DNA from 3 places in the Shewanella sp. Shew256 genome. Region 2 is predicted to be linked to each of the others. Evidence: predicted binding sites of a transcription regulator. Region 2 holds the regulator's gene; each other region holds the start of a gene.
The links. Region 2 encodes ArgR, which controls arginine synthesis, uptake and breakdown. Its sites were predicted from a motif close to ANTGAATANNTATTCANT; they were not measured.

Region 1 (5,064 bases), on a different contig from region 2:
ACCATCAAGGGACCTTGATAATCTGAATCGATAAGCCCAACCAGATTGCCGAGTACGATACCGTGCTTATGGCCAAGGCCTGAACGGGGCAGGATCACGGCGGCAAGGCCTGGGTCTGCCACGTGGATGGCGATGCCCGTAGGGATTAACTGAGTCTCACCTGGGGCTATCGTCATTGTGGTATCTATCATGGCGCGAAGATCCATTCCCGCGCTGCCAGGCGTGGCATAGGCGGGCAGAGGGAATTCAGAACCAATACGGGAATCGAGGATCTTTAATTCAATCGGTGTTTTCATTTATTTTGTTTTTTCTTTCACTATCAACGAAAGTAATTGCCGAGCCAACGTGAGTTTATCGGTAGCAGGCAAATCTTGACTACCCTGCGGCCAGAATACACGCAGGGCATTGGCATCGGCATTAAAGCCAAGGCCAGCAACGGATACATCGTTTGCGGCGATCATATTCAAGTTTTTGCGTTTGAGTTTATCGCGGGCGTAGGTTTCTACATCATGGGTTTCGGCGGCAAATCCCACCACAAAAGGACGGTTTGCCAAGCTTGCGACCGTCGCTAAGATATCAGGATTCCTCACCAGCGCAAGTTGCATTTCTTCGGCGGACTTTTTGATCTTACAGTCCGCAATATCGCTGACGCGATAGTCGGCAACCGCCGCGCAGCCAATGAAAATATCTTTTTTATCAACATTATCCATCACAGCGTCGAGCATGTTTTGCGCGGATTCGACATTGATTCGCGTCACCCCCTCAGGGGTTGCTAAATTTACTGGACCTGAGACCAAGGTCACAGCGGCGCCCATGTCGGCGGCGGCTTTTGCTAAGGCGAATCCCATCTTGCCTGAGCTGTGATTAGAGATATAACGCACCGGATCGATGGCTTCGCGGGTTGGTCCTGCGGTAATGAGCACCGACTGGCCCGCTAGCGGCTGAGTTTCCTGTTCAGCATAGACATCTTTTGTTGCAAAAAAGCGACTGGCTAATTCTGCGATTTCTAACGGTTCGAGCATACGACCAGGGCCTACTTCGCCACAGGCTTGGCTGCCGCTGGCGGGGCCCCACAGGGTATAACCTCGGCCTTGTAAACTCGCTAAATTGGCTTGGGTGGCTGCATTGCGATACATCTGCTGATTCATCGCGGGACACAGGGCTATCGGCGCTTCGGTCGCAAGACAAGTGGTGGTGATAAGCTCATCCGCCATGCCCGCATTGATACGGGCCAGTAAATTCGCGGTGGCGGGGGCGATAATCACTAAATCCGCCCAGCGCGCGAGCTCGATATGACCCATTGCCGCTTCGGCAGCGGGATCGAGTAAACTTGATGCCACGGGATGGCCTGATAAGGCTTGCAGAGTGAGAGGGGTAATAAATTCCATGGCGCTCTGGCTCATCACCACTCGCACATCAAAGCCGCGTTCTTTTAAGCGGCGCACTAAATCCGCACTTTTGTAGGCCGCTATGCCGCCACCAATACCCAGTAGGACGTTTTTCGTTATCAGGCTCACAGACATCATCCGAGATTGAAATAATGTCGCCAACCATACCACAAAGCGACTAATTGGCGTGACTGTCCCAGTTCAAAAAAACTCGTCCATACTTGTCTAAAGTGAAAATTCGCGCTGACAAGGAGGTCGTATGGCGATTAAGGATTGGCCCGAGGGCGAAGGCCCGCGGGATAAATTATTAGTAAAAGGCGCCGCCCATCTCTCGGATGCAGAATTACTGGCTGTTTTACTGCGAAATGGGCTGAGCGGATTGAATGCGGTCGACCTTGCACGCTCACTCATTCATGAATTTGGTGGATTAAGAAGCTTACTTTGCGCACCAAAGCATCAGGTGTGTCGACTTCCGGGCGTGGGACCTGTAAAATACGCCCAGCTTCAAGCCGCGGCTGAATTAGCGAGGCGTGTGGCACAAGAAAACCTGCAGAGAGGTCAGGTTTTGACAAATCCCGATTTAACTCGGGATTATTTAATGAGACAATTAGCTGACCGCTCCTATGAAGTGTTCGCAATTTTGCTGCTGGATAGCCAGCATAGAGTGATTCAATTCGTCGAATTATTCCGCGGAACAATAGATTCAGCTTCGGTGTATCCACGTGAAGTGGTGAGCCTAGTGCTGGAGAAAAAGGCTGCTGCCGTCATAGTGTGTCACAATCATCCGTCTGGTATTGCCGAGCCCAGTCAGGCTGACAGACGAATAACTGAGCGATTAAAAAATGCGTTAGCAACCATAGACGTATCCTTACTGGACCATATGGTTGTTGGTGATCGAGAGATAGTTTCCTTCGCGGAACGAGGCTGGATTAATTAATCTAACGCTTGATCTTACCTCTATGATCGTGTATAAAATGCGCCCTCTTTGTGCCTCGGGCGACGGCCATACGAGGTACATTAATGCTCGAGCGTTAAAATTGTTTTTTGGAGAAGACTGACATGTCAAGAGTATGCCAAGTTACTGGCAAGAAGCCGATGGTTGGTAACAACCGTTCGCACGCAAAAAACGCGACCCGTCGTCGTTTTTTACCTAACCTGCAAAACCACCGTTTCTGGTTAGAAGAAGAAAAACGTTTCGTACAGTTACGTGTATCTACTAAAGGTATCCGTCTGATCGATAAGAAAGGTATTGAAGTTGTTGTTGCTGAACTTCGTGCCCGTGGCGAGAAGGTGTAATAGATCATGGCTAAAGCTAAAGGTAATCGTGAGAAGATCAAATTAGTTTCTACAGCTAAAACTGGTCACTTCTACACAACTGAAAAAAACAAGCGTAACATGCCAGAAAAAATGGAAATCAAAAAATTTGATCCAGTTATTCGTCAGCACGTTATCTACAAAGAAGCAAAAATCAAGTAATCCTTGTTTAGTGTTTCGAGAAAAGCCCCTTATCTAAGGGGCTTTTTTTTGGTCTTTTTTGGCTTCTCGTCATCAAGTTGAGATAAATCTGTCCCATACTTGGCCAGTGCAGCTAAATGATATCGAGTTAAAAAAATGTGATCATTCATCAAAAATGCAATTTTTTGAAAATATAAGCATTTTATTGTATTAAAACTGCATTTTAATGAGAATAAATTCTTTATTGGTGAATTAAAATGCAATACTATACGCGTGTTTTAGTCATTCACTCCTGGTGTGTCATGTTGGCATTGCCAGCTCAAATATGAGGTGTAAACAACGCGTGCGTACCACTGAACTGGTTGATGGATTTCGTCATTCTGCCCCTTACGTCAATGCCCATAGAGGGAAAACCTTTGTGGTGATGTTGGGTGGCGAGGCTTTAGCACAAAATCAATTTCGCGGCATTTTGAATGACGTGGCCCTGTTGCACAGTTTAGGCATTAAAGTGGTGTTGGTGTATGGCGCGAGGCCGCAAATCGATGCGGCGTTGGCAGCCAATGGGATTGAACCCGCCTACCACGAAGGTGTACGTATCACCGATGAAGACTCGCTTAAAGTGATCAAGCAGGTCGCGGGCGCATTGCAGTTTGATATCACCGCGCGTTTATCGATGAGCCTCAGTAATACGCCGATGCAAGGCGCGCAAATCAACTTAGTCAGCGGTAACTTTGTGATTGCCCAGCCTCTAGGGGTCGATAACGGCGTGGATTTTTGTTTAAGCGGCAAAGTGCGCCGTATCGATACTCAAGGGCTTAAGCGTCAGCTCGATAACCACTGTATTGTGTTGATGGGGCCGATTGCTGCATCGGTCACTGGCGAGAGTTTTAACCTCACCGCCGAAGAGATTGCCACTCAAGTCGCGATCAAGCTGAAGGCCGACAAGATGATTGGCTTTAGTTCGCAAAACGGCATCCTCGATCGCAATGGCGATGTGATTGCCGAATTAATGCCAAATGACGCGCAAAACATTCTGACTAAGCTTGCTGAGCAAGGTTCGGCCTGTGTGGGTACTATGGCTTTTCTCAAGGCGAGTATTGATGCGTGCCGCAATGGTGTGCCCCGTTGTCATTTGGTCAGTTATCTCGATGACGGTGCTTTGCTGCAGGAGTTGTTTTCCCGTGAGGGCATAGGTACGCAAATCGTAACAGAAAGCGCTGAGCGTCTGCGCCGCGCATCGATTAGCGATATTGGCGGCGTACTAAACTTAATTCGCCCCTTGGAAGAACAAGGCATTTTGGTGCGCCGCAGTCGTGAGCAGCTTGAGATTGAGATCGAGCAGTTTATGTTGATTGAGCGTGATGGCTTAGTCATTGGCTGTGCGGCCCTGTATCCCTTCGAGGAGGATAACGCCGGGGAGTTTGCCTGTTTGGTGGTGCACCCAGATTATCGCGATGCAGATAGGGGCAGTTTGCTGCTGAAAAACATCATAGGTCAGGCGCGTAGCCGCGGTTATTCCCGTTTGTTTGCCTTGACTACCCGCAGCATTCACTGGTTCTTAGAGCATGGCTTTGTGATTGAAGATGTGGAAGCCTTACCGCAGAAGAAAAAGCAGCTGTATAACTACCAGCGCCGCTCTAAAATTCTCGCCCTCGATCTGTAAGCTTTGCACGCTTGATAAGATGCCAGCCTAGCGCTGGCATTTTTATTGACATAATATGTCTTTGTTGGCAGATTAAGCTTTTCTACCTTAAGGACTGCCCACCATGGTGACTCAGTTTTTCTCCCTCGCGCCTCTGACTCAAACCTCCATTTTAAGCTTTATTATCTTGTTGTTAGGTTTGGCTGGCGTACTGTGGATGTTGTGGGTTAAACCTATGCCGAAAGTGGCGAAATCGGCGAGCTTAGGCATCTTGTTAGTGATGATTGGCGGATTTTCTTGGGTGTTTTATCAATCCCATAATGCTGAAATCGCATTAACCGACACCGAGCTAAAACTCGATATTCCCTTCTATAAAGTGCAGTTAGTACGCTCAGAGCTGCTGGTCGAACAGGCGCGCATTATCGATTTGAAGCAGGAGGCGGATTTAGCACCTAGCTTTAAAACCAATGGTATCGGTATGCCAGGATTTCAACTCGGCTGGTTTAATCTAAAAGGGAAGGGTAAGGCATTTGTGGCTGTGACGGATAAATCCGAACTAGTGCTAGTGCCAACGACGCG
Region 2 (5,064 bases):
CGTTAGCTTCGAATGCGCTCACTTCACCGTAAGGCAGTACTTTTTCGATACCGTTTTTGCCTAACAATACTGGTTGAGCGAAGAATTCAGCGTGCTCGCTGCCGCCGTCAACGTAAGCACATTCAACGATGTTAGCTTCGCCTTGCAGACCACGAACCAGAGACATACCGAAACGGCATGCCGCTTGACCCATAGACAGCGTCGCGCTGCCGCCACCGGCTTTAGCTTCAACCACTTCAGTACCCGCGTTTTGGATACGTTTAGTTAAAGAAGCCACTTCTTCATCAGAGAAAGTCACGCCTTCAACTTGAGACAGTAATGGCAGAATAGTCACGCCACTGTGGCCGCCGATCACGTTGATTTTAACGTCAGCAACGTTTAAGCCTTTTAATTCAGCGATGAAAGTCTCAGAACGGATAACGTCCAGAGTGGTCACGCCGAATAAACGGTTCTTATCGTAAACACCTGCTTTTTTCAGCACTTCAGCAGCAATAGCAACTGTAGTGTTTACTGGGTTAGTGATAATACCCACGAGCGCTTTAGGGCAAGTAACAGCCACTTTCTCGATCAGGTTGCGAACGATACCTGCGTTGATATTGAACAGATCTGAACGATCCATACCAGGTTTACGTGCAACGCCAGCAGAGATAAGCACAACGTCAGCACCCACGAGGGCAGGCGTTGGATCTTCACCAGCAAAACCTTTGATTTCAACCGCAGTTGGGATATGGCTCAAGTCAACCGCAACACCCGGAGTTACCGGTGCGATATCGTATAGAGACAGTTGAGAACCCGCAGGTAATTGAGTTTTTAACAGTAGGGCAAGAGCCTGGCCGATACCACCAGCAGCACCAAGTACAGCAACTTTCATAGTTATCTCCGTTATTTCTCGGATATTGTGACATGGATCTAATTTGCGTTGGCGTCACATTACTGGAATGTCACGCTAATTTCAATTATCCCTTAGTCGTTGATTCAAAGATTTACTAAAACAGCGCGTTGCAATGTTGAATATTTACTCTAGTTCAACAAATACATTTATAAATGAATTAGCATAAATTGAGTTAATTGCATTTTTATTCAGTCATTGTGGTTATTTGTTGACAGTTTAACCAAAACTATTCAGAATAAGCCTGTTTTTTTGAATAAAGAATAAGACTATGCAAACGACCAAGAATCAGGATGACCTTGTTAGAATTTTTAAGGCGATTTTAAAAGAGGAGCGCTTTGGCTCCCAGAGTGAAATCGTCACCGCCTTGCAAGCAGAAGGCTTTACTAATATAAACCAATCTAAAGTGTCTCGTATGCTCAGCAAGTTCGGTGCCGTGCGCACCCGCAACGCTAAGCAGGAGATGGTTTATTGCTTACCTGCCGAATTAGGCGTGCCCACTGCGGGCAGCCCGTTAAAGAATTTAGTACTCGATGTTGACCATAACCAAGCGATGATTGTTGTCCGCACTAGCCCAGGCGCCGCACAATTAATTGCTCGTTTGTTAGACTCCATCGGTAAACCTGAAGGGATTTTGGGAACCATTGCGGGTGACGATACTATCTTTATTTGTCCATCTAGCATTCAAGATATCGCCGATACCTTGGAAACCATCAAATCTTTATTCAACTACGCAGAATAAAAAAACAGGTCAGCTTGCTGACCTGTTCTATTTCCACTGTACGCTTTTCAGTCCAGGATTACCCTAATTTCAGGGCTTGTGTCCCACTTACGTTACAGTATTTAGCCGAATCTCCTCAGCTTTAGTAAGCCACACTGATCCTTTGATTGGGATGCGCCGCTTTTTCTGCTTCATCGAGCATGGCTTTGGCGTAATCACTCACCGAAATCCGGCTACGGCCATTTGCATCGGTAAAGAAACTATCGCCACCTAAACGGTAAGAGCCTTCGCTTGCACCAGGGTAGATCTCTGCCGCTGGGCTGACAAAAGTCCAGTTAACAGTGGTGTTGGCGGCGCGAAATGCCTTTAATGCTTCACCTTGAGCCAGAGCTTCATCCTTATAGGCAGACGGGAAATCTGGGCTTGAAACCAAAGTTACTCCCGGTGCCACTTCTAGACTACCTGCCCCACCGACCCACAATAAACGTGGCACTTTAGCCTGTGGCAATACGGCTAATAGATTATTAACTGTTTTCGCCACTAAGCCGTGATTCTGCTCGGCGCGGCCGCCCACTGAAGCAATTAACACATCCACGCCTGCAAAGGTTTCAGCGGTTAATGGCTGAATCAGGTCAACACTACGCACTTCTGCCGCCGTTTCACCAAGCTTGCTTGGGTCACGCACTAAGGCAACGACGTCATGACCACGGCTTAAGGCTTCATTTAAAATGGTTCCGCCAATCCAACCCGATGCACCTAATACTGCAATTTTCATTTGATAAGTCTCACTGCTGATTTAAATTGAGACCAGTTTACTTGCGATACTTAGCGTGATAAATATCGATAAATGAGCAGGATTGTTTCAGATTGAGATACTAATTGGTGTAATTATATATGGATAAAATCGCCGCTATGCGTAGCTTTATCGAAGTGGCTAACTGTGGCAGCTTTACTAAGGCCGCAGAACACCTCGATCTCAGTCGTTTACAGGTTTCTCGCCATATTCAAGAAATTGAGCAGTGGCTCAGTTTACGCCTGCTACACCGCACCACCCGCAGCGTTAGCCTGACCTTGCAGGGTGAAGAAGCCCTGCAATATTGTCAGCGGGTGCTCAGTGAAGTCGCCGCAATGGAAAGCCGCGCCCATAGTCATAACACTGAATTAGTCGGCAGTATTCGTATTGCCACACCCGTCGGACTTGGGCAGCACAGTCTGTTTGATGTGGTCGATCGCTTTATAAAATTGCATCCTAAGGTCAATATTCAGCTGTTAATGTCGGACAGTTTTGCCCAGTTGGTGGATGAGCGGGTGGACGTAGCACTGCGCTATACCGAGCAGCCAGATGAGAATCTAATCGCCCGTAAACTGATGAGCATTGATGCCGTTTTATGTGCTGCGCCCAGTTACTTGGCTCAAGCCGAGCCGTTAACCCTCCCTAACGATCTGCTCAGCCATAATTGCCTTATCCATAGTTCGCAGCAACATTGGCAGCTACTCAAGGAGCAACAGAGTGAGCTGATTAAACCTATGGGGAATCTGATGGCCAATGAAATGGGAGTGCTGGTCAGCGCCGCATTGCGTGGGCATGGCATTGCCTACTTGCCCTGTGACTTAGCTAATCAATATCTGGCCAGCGGTCAACTGCAAGAAGTGCTCCCCGAATACACGGCGCCAGGCCAAACCCTCTGGGCCGTGTACTTATCTCGCAGCTACCAACAAGCGCTAGTGCGCGCCTTTATCGATTTTACCGCTCAGCAATGGCAGCTCGATATCAATAAGTGGACAGCGGCGAGTTAAGCCCACAAACAAAAACGCACTGAGGCTTTAAGGCTCAGTGCGTTTAGTCGCGATTTGCGAAGAGTTAATTATCGAATTGCATCAAAAAATCTAAGCTTGGGGCGAAAAACGACGAGCCAGTTAACGCACTGGTGAAGTGCATCAAGTGATCGTGATTACCCGCACCATCGCCAAACACCATGCTATGGAGCATCTTCTCGAAGTGATCCGGCGTACGACAGGTTGAAATAAACATCAACCCTTGCTCCTTGAGCGAGCCGTAAGGCATGCTCTGGCGCAAAATCTCGATGGATTTACCGTTTTCATCCTTGAGGTTTACCCGCTTGATATGGCTGGTTAATGGCTTATCTTCCGACTCGTATTCGATGTTGTCTTGCTTGGTACGACCGATAATATCTTCTTGCTTTTTAAGCGGTAATCTATGCCACTTACTCAAGTTGTGGGCGTACTTTTGTACGTGAATATAGCTGCCGCCCTTAAATTCAGGGTCTTCATCCCCAACCAAGGCGACCTCTTGGCGATGACGCCCTTTCGGGTTTTCGGTGCCATCGACAAAGCCCGTTAAGTCGCGACTATCCATAAATCTAAAGCCGCGCTCTTCTTCCACTAGCTCGACTAAGTCTTCAAACATTTGGCTGATTTCGTTGGCGACTAAATGCAAAATGTCGTAACGATCGCAACGAAGATGCACAAACAGATCGTATTCGATCGCAGGCGCCTCGCGGTTACCCGCCTGCATCGCCGGGAAAGGCTTAAGCATTTCGGGGCGAGCATCGGGATAGAGACTGTCCCAATAGTTGGCGCCTATGGCCACAAAACCATTGAATGCACTGTCGGAATACTGATCCGTCAACTCATAAATATACTGCGCAACGTTGGCAATACAGGGACGCAATTGCGATTCAACGTTATCGTTGTCGCTCGCATTAAACATCAAATAGACGCTATGTAAGTTTCCCTCTGCACACACACCTAACTGTTCACGCGGCATATTTTGAATATCCATCTGGTTATCACCCTGTTGTCGATTCATTTTCGGCAATATTATCCGCAACTTTACCTGAAAATGACATTAAGTAACGCACAGTTTGTCCGTCTTTGTGATGTAAAGGCCTTTTGAGGCTGAAATATAAAAATTGACGAGGCCATTACGCCTCGTCAATGTTGTCTCTTCTGCATTCGCTTCAGTAGAGCAAAACGAGTGATGCGTTAATATCCTGCAGCATAACCATCCTTTCGACTTTCGGATGCACCGCGGTAAACGCCAGTTTCAGCATTAAAGCCAATGGCTTGATAGCCACCGAAATCACCGAGAACATCGCGAAGCACATGGCCTTTCTTCATCAGCTCACGGCGAGTTTCGACGGGGAAGCCTGATTCAAGGCTCACATAGCCACCGTCATTCATTATCTCCCCCGTAGGCTCAGTCGAACCTGAGTGTAAAATTCTGGGGGCATCACCCGCTTCTTGCAAGTTCATTTTAAAATCAATCAGATTGATAATAATCTGCGCATGCATTTGCGGCTGTGTTGCGCCGCCCATCACCCCAAAACTGAGCCAAGGTTTACCGTCTTTGGTCACAAAGGCGGGAATAATGGTATGGAAGGGCCGCTTACCCGGCGCATAGGTGTTAAATCGACCTTCGGTGAGATCGAAC
Region 3 (5,064 bases), on a different contig from region 2:
ATTTATCCACTTCTGGATTGTGGCCTTCGATGCGGGCGTTTAAGTAATCTATGGTGTCGCGCAGTTTTTGTCTTAATGAGCGCAGCACAAAACGATAGGGTTCACAGCTATTGTTGGTAAACGCCATCAGCTCGCTGTTGGCTTCTTCCATCGATAACTCACCAACCAGTAACACAATATCCTTGAGGAATAAACGGGCGGCGGCATGGCGATTACGATCTAGCACTTCTTGGGTGACTTTAGCGGTCACAAAGGGGTTGCCGTCGCGATCGCCACCCATCCAGCTTGAGAAACGCACTGGTGCGATATCGATAGGCAATTGCTGGCCTGTGCGATCTTGCACTTGATCGTTGAGTTGCCTTAAAAAGTCGGGGACGGCATGCCAGAGGGATTCTTCAATCGTCGATAATCCCCAGCGGGCTTCATCCACTGGTGTTGGGCGTTCACGGCGAATTTCATTGGTGTGCCAGATCTGGGCGATTAACTGACGCAGACGCAGGTTAATTTGGCGGCGCTCTCTGTCGGACAGTTGATTGTTTTCTTGCTCGGCGAGGCAATCCACAATCGCAGCATATTTTTGGATCAGTGTGCGGCGAGAGATTTCCGTTGGATGCGCGGTGAGGACTAAGTCGATATCCAGCGTTTTTAAGCAATCCAACATCTTGGTTTGATCGATACGGCCATTCAGCATGCGGCCAAGCAACTGTTCGACTGGATCCGGTACGCAAACCAGCTCATCGCAGTTACGGCTAATAGTATGAAATTGTTCGGATAAGTTTGCTAAGTTGAGGAATTGGTTAAAGGCTTTAGCAAAAGGCACTAACTCTTCATCGGGGAGCGCGGTGAGCAGTTCTAGCATTTGCTCCCGTGCTGCTTCATCGCCACGGCGGGAATCTTTTGCGAGTTTACGAATTTGCTCAACCTTCTCGAGGAAAGAATCACCGAGGTGGGTGCGCATCGTATCGCCCAAGATTTGCCCTAACATACTCACGTTCGATCTTAACGACGCATACATGTCGGTCACATTGTCTGCCACATTACCTGCCATAGTTACTCCGAATTGAAAAATATAAAAATCCGCAATATACCCAAACAACCTGTAGGTGATGAGAGTCTTCAGGTCGCTTGGGTATATAGCCCGCTAGCACAATACCCACCACTGAGGGCAATGGTCAACAGCAGAACTTATAACTTATACGACTGGCTTATCTGATATGCAACTAATCACGATAATTGTTGAAGAATATTCAATATAAATGCGAGCTGACGCAATATTTTATTATGTTTAGTGGAAGTGAATATGAACTGCATCATTTTCGGTTTTGCGGGTATGTGTCTTCGGTGTTAATAAAAAGGACTGATTTTTGAGTCTTTCATCCATAGATAACTGAGTTATTAAGCAGTTAGTGAAGTATGGTGTTATTTGCTCAGCGTGCTTGAATGCAGATAAAAGGCAAAATTTAATAAAAATATATATTCACATATATTGCATAAATAGATCTTTGTGGTAGTCTAGCCAGCAGTTGAGATGAGTCACCCCTTGTGACCTGTAGAGTAAATATCATGATGTATAGCGTTAAGCCGTCAGTGAATAAAATAACGACCCATTACGATTTCCTACGACGATAGTCTTGTCATCATAGATATACGCTGGTGCGTGTACGCTATTCATCTATTCTTTAAGTCTCTTTGATTCGGTTTATAAAAATACATATGAAAAACATCGCCATTATCGGTGCCAGTGGTTACACAGGCGCACAACTAACAGCTTTAGTCCATGCGGAGTCTGAATTATCGATTCAAGGCCTGTATGTCTCTGAAAATAGTTTAGATAAAGGTAGAGCTTTAGCAGATTTGTACCCTGTCTACAGCCACATTGACTTAGCGCTGTCACCACTGACTGAAGAAGCGAAGGCGAAGATCGTCGCCGAGGCGGATGCCGTGGTGTTAGCGACCGAGCATTCGGTGAGTTTGCATTTAGCGGCTTGGTTCTACAACCAAGGTTTAGCCGTGTTTGACTTAAGCGGTGCCTATCGTTTCAGCGATGTGGCGCAGTACCCTAAGTGGTACGGTTTTGAGCATGAATATCCCGAAGTGTTGGCCAAGGCTGTCTATGGTCTAGCCGAGTGGAATGCTAAAGACGTCGCCGCGACTAAGATGATTGCTGTGCCAGGTTGTTACCCAACAGCATCATTAACAGCATTGAAACCATTAAAGAATTTACTGACGTCAGCCTATCCAGTGATCAATGCGGTTAGTGGTGTGACGGGCGCGGGTCGTAAGGCGCAGCTGCATACCAGTTTTTGCGAAGTGAGCCTTACACCCTACGGCGTATTAGGCCACAGACATCAACCCGAGATTGCCACTCAACTGGGGCAAGAGGTGATCTTCACGCCGCACCTTGGCAACTTCAAGCGCGGCATTTTAGCGACCATCACGGTTCAGCTAAAACCGGGCACCACCACCGCCGATGTGGCTGCGGCATACAGTGTTTATGACCAAGCTGCGCTGGTGACAGTGAAACAGAACCAGTTCCCGAAGGTGGATGATGTGGTGCTGACTCCGAATTGCCACTTAGGTTGGAAGTTTGATGAGAACAGTGGCTACTTAGTAGTTGCCAGTGCCATCGACAATTTGATGAAAGGCGCGGCGAGCCAAGCCCTGCAATGCATAAAGATTCACTTTAACCTTTAACCGTTCATCCTTATTTAAGAGAGTCGTCAAGATGTCTACCAACAACTCAGTATTAGTTCTTAAAGTCGGCGGCGCCCTGCTGCAGTGTGAAATGGGGATGGCGCGTTTAATGGATACCGCAGCAGCAATGATCGCCAATGGTCAGCAAGTGCTGATGGTGCATGGCGGCGGCTGTTTGGTCGACGAGCAATTAGCCGCAAACGGCATGGAAACCGTCAAGCTAGAAGGCTTGCGGGTCACTCCGCCGGAGCAAATGCCGATTATTGCCGGTGCATTGGCCGGAACATCAAACAAGATCCTCCAAGGCGCAGCGACTAAAGCCGGGATTGTGAGCGTTGGCATGAGCTTAGCCGATGGCAACACAGTATCGGCCAAGATCAAAGATGAGCGTTTAGGGTTAGTGGGCGAGGTTTCTCCTAAAGACGCCACTTACCTCAAGTTTATTCTGTCCCAAGGTTGGATGCCGATTTGTAGCTCGATTGCCATGATGGACGATGGCCAAATGCTGAACGTGAACGCCGACCAAGCGGCGACGGTATTAGCTAAGTTGGTCGGTGGCAAGTTGGTGCTGCTATCGGATGTGTCTGGCGTGCTTGATGGTAAAGGTCAATTAATCCCTTCACTGAATGGTAAGCAGATTGCTGAGCTGGTGAAGCAAGGCGTGATCGAAAAGGGAATGAAAGTAAAAGTAGAAGCTGCGCTCGAAGTGGCGCAGTGGATGGGGCAGGCGGTTCAAGTTGCCTCATGGCGTGATGCAAGCCAATTAGTCGCATTAGCAAAAGGTGAGGCCGTGGGCACACAAATCCAACCATAAGCGGAGTAGGTTATGAAGCATTTACTATCGATAAAAGAGTTAACCCAGCAACAGTTGCTGGATCTGATTACCTTAGCCAAGACGATTAAAGCGAATCCCGCTGAGTATCGTCATGCGCTGGACGGTAAGAGTGTGGTGATGTTATTTGAAAAGCCATCCCTGCGTACTCGTGTTAGCTTCGATATCGGTATTAACAAGCTCGGCGGCCACTGTTTATACCTAGACCAACAAAATGGTGCCTTAGGTAAGCGGGAATCGGTCGCTGACTTTGCTTCTAACCTGTCCTGTTGGGCCGATGCCATTGTGGCGAGAACTTTCTCCCACAAGACCATCGAACAATTGGCCGAGTTTGGCACTGTGCCTGTGATAAATGCGCTTTCGGATTTATATCATCCCTGCCAAGCGCTGGCCGATTTCTTAACCTTGGCCGAGCATTTTGAAAATATCAGTGATGTTAAGTTAGCGTACGTAGGTGACGGTAATAACGTGACGAATTCATTGATGTATTGCGCGGCCATTCTCGGTGCCACCATGACAGTGATCTGCCCTGCGGGTCACTTTCCTGATGGCTACGTCGTGGCCGAAGTGCAAGAACTTGCCAGCCGATATGGCGGTAAGGTTGTACTGACTTCAGATATCGGTGCTATCGAAGGCCACGATGCTATCTATACTGATACTTGGATTTCCATGGGTGATCCAACACCGTTAGCGGAAATTAAGGATAAGTTTGCACCTTATCAGGTCAATAAGGGCTTGATGGCGAAAGCGGGTGCTCACTTCTTTATGCACTGCTTACCCGCTCACCGCGGTGTTGAAGTGACCGATGAAGTGATGGATGGCGAAGGCTCCTTGATCCTGCAACAAGCAGAGAATCGGATGCACGCCCAAAACGCAGTACTAGTAACCCTATTTAGTTAATTTAACCCTGTTTAGCAGCCTACTTTCTCCAAGGTGAGAAACGAGTTATAGGAATTTAAGATGTCTATCGAGAACAAAAACACTGGCGTGAAAAAAGTCGTTTTAGCCTATTCGGGTGGTCTAGATACTTCGGCCATTATTCCTTGGTTAAAAGAAACCTACGACAACTGTGAAATCATCGCCTTTTGCGCTGACGTAGGTCAGGGTGAAGAAGAGTTAGTGGGTCTGACTGAAAAGGCATTAGCTTCTGGCGCATCTGAATGCCATATCGTCGATCTGAAAGAAGAATTCGTTAAAGATTACATCTACCCAACCATGGCAACGGGTGCTATCTACGAAGGGACTTACCTATTAGGTACTTCAATGGCGCGTCCAATCATCGCTAAGGCGCAGGTTGAAGTAGCACGTAAAGTGGGTGCCGATGCCCTGTGTCACGGTTGTACCGGTAAGGGTAACGACCAAGTGCGTTTCGAAGGTTGCTTTGCGGCATTAGCACCTGATTTAAAAGTGATTGCACCATGGCGTGAATGGACCATGCAGAGCCGTGAAGATCTGCTGGCTTACTTAGCCGAGCGTAATATCAAGACGTCGGCTTCTGCCACTAAGATCTACAGCCGTGATGCTAACGCATTCCACAT

Region 1: a site for ArgR is predicted at 3,090-3,107, ahead of argA (amino-acid N-acetyltransferase). Genes of this name have one in related genera too.
Region 3: a site for ArgR is predicted at 1,465-1,482, ahead of argC (N-acetyl-gamma-glutamyl-phosphate reductase). Genes of this name have one in related genera too.

What each region holds. Positions count from the first base shown of each region.
Region 1 is NZ_NAJR01000009.1:143,614-148,677, forward strand. It holds gene dut (dUTP diphosphatase) at 1-296, opposite strand, end outside; gene coaBC (bifunctional phosphopantothenoylcysteine decarboxylase/phosphopantothenate--cysteine ligase CoaBC) at 297-1,526, opposite strand; gene radC (RadC family protein) at 1,648-2,325, shown strand; gene rpmB (50S ribosomal protein L28) at 2,448-2,684, shown strand; gene rpmG (50S ribosomal protein L33) at 2,691-2,864, shown strand; gene argA (amino-acid N-acetyltransferase) at 3,187-4,506, shown strand; gene B5P39_RS16525 (PH domain-containing protein) at 4,610-5,064, shown strand, end outside.
Region 2 is NZ_NAJR01000001.1:256,556-261,619, reverse strand. It holds gene mdh (malate dehydrogenase) at 1-871, opposite strand, end outside; gene argR (transcriptional regulator ArgR) at 1,161-1,631, shown strand; gene B5P39_RS01140 (NAD(P)-dependent oxidoreductase) at 1,753-2,385, opposite strand; gene B5P39_RS01135 (LysR family transcriptional regulator) at 2,505-3,407, shown strand; gene B5P39_RS01130 (Dyp-type peroxidase) at 3,472-4,413, opposite strand; gene ggt (gamma-glutamyltransferase) at 4,617-5,064, opposite strand, start outside.
Region 3 is NZ_NAJR01000009.1:3,914-8,977, forward strand. It holds gene ppc (phosphoenolpyruvate carboxylase) at 1-1,048, opposite strand, end outside; gene argC (N-acetyl-gamma-glutamyl-phosphate reductase) at 1,714-2,694, shown strand; gene argB (acetylglutamate kinase) at 2,726-3,508, shown strand; gene B5P39_RS15890 (ornithine carbamoyltransferase) at 3,521-4,426, shown strand; gene B5P39_RS15895 (argininosuccinate synthase) at 4,487-5,064, shown strand, end outside.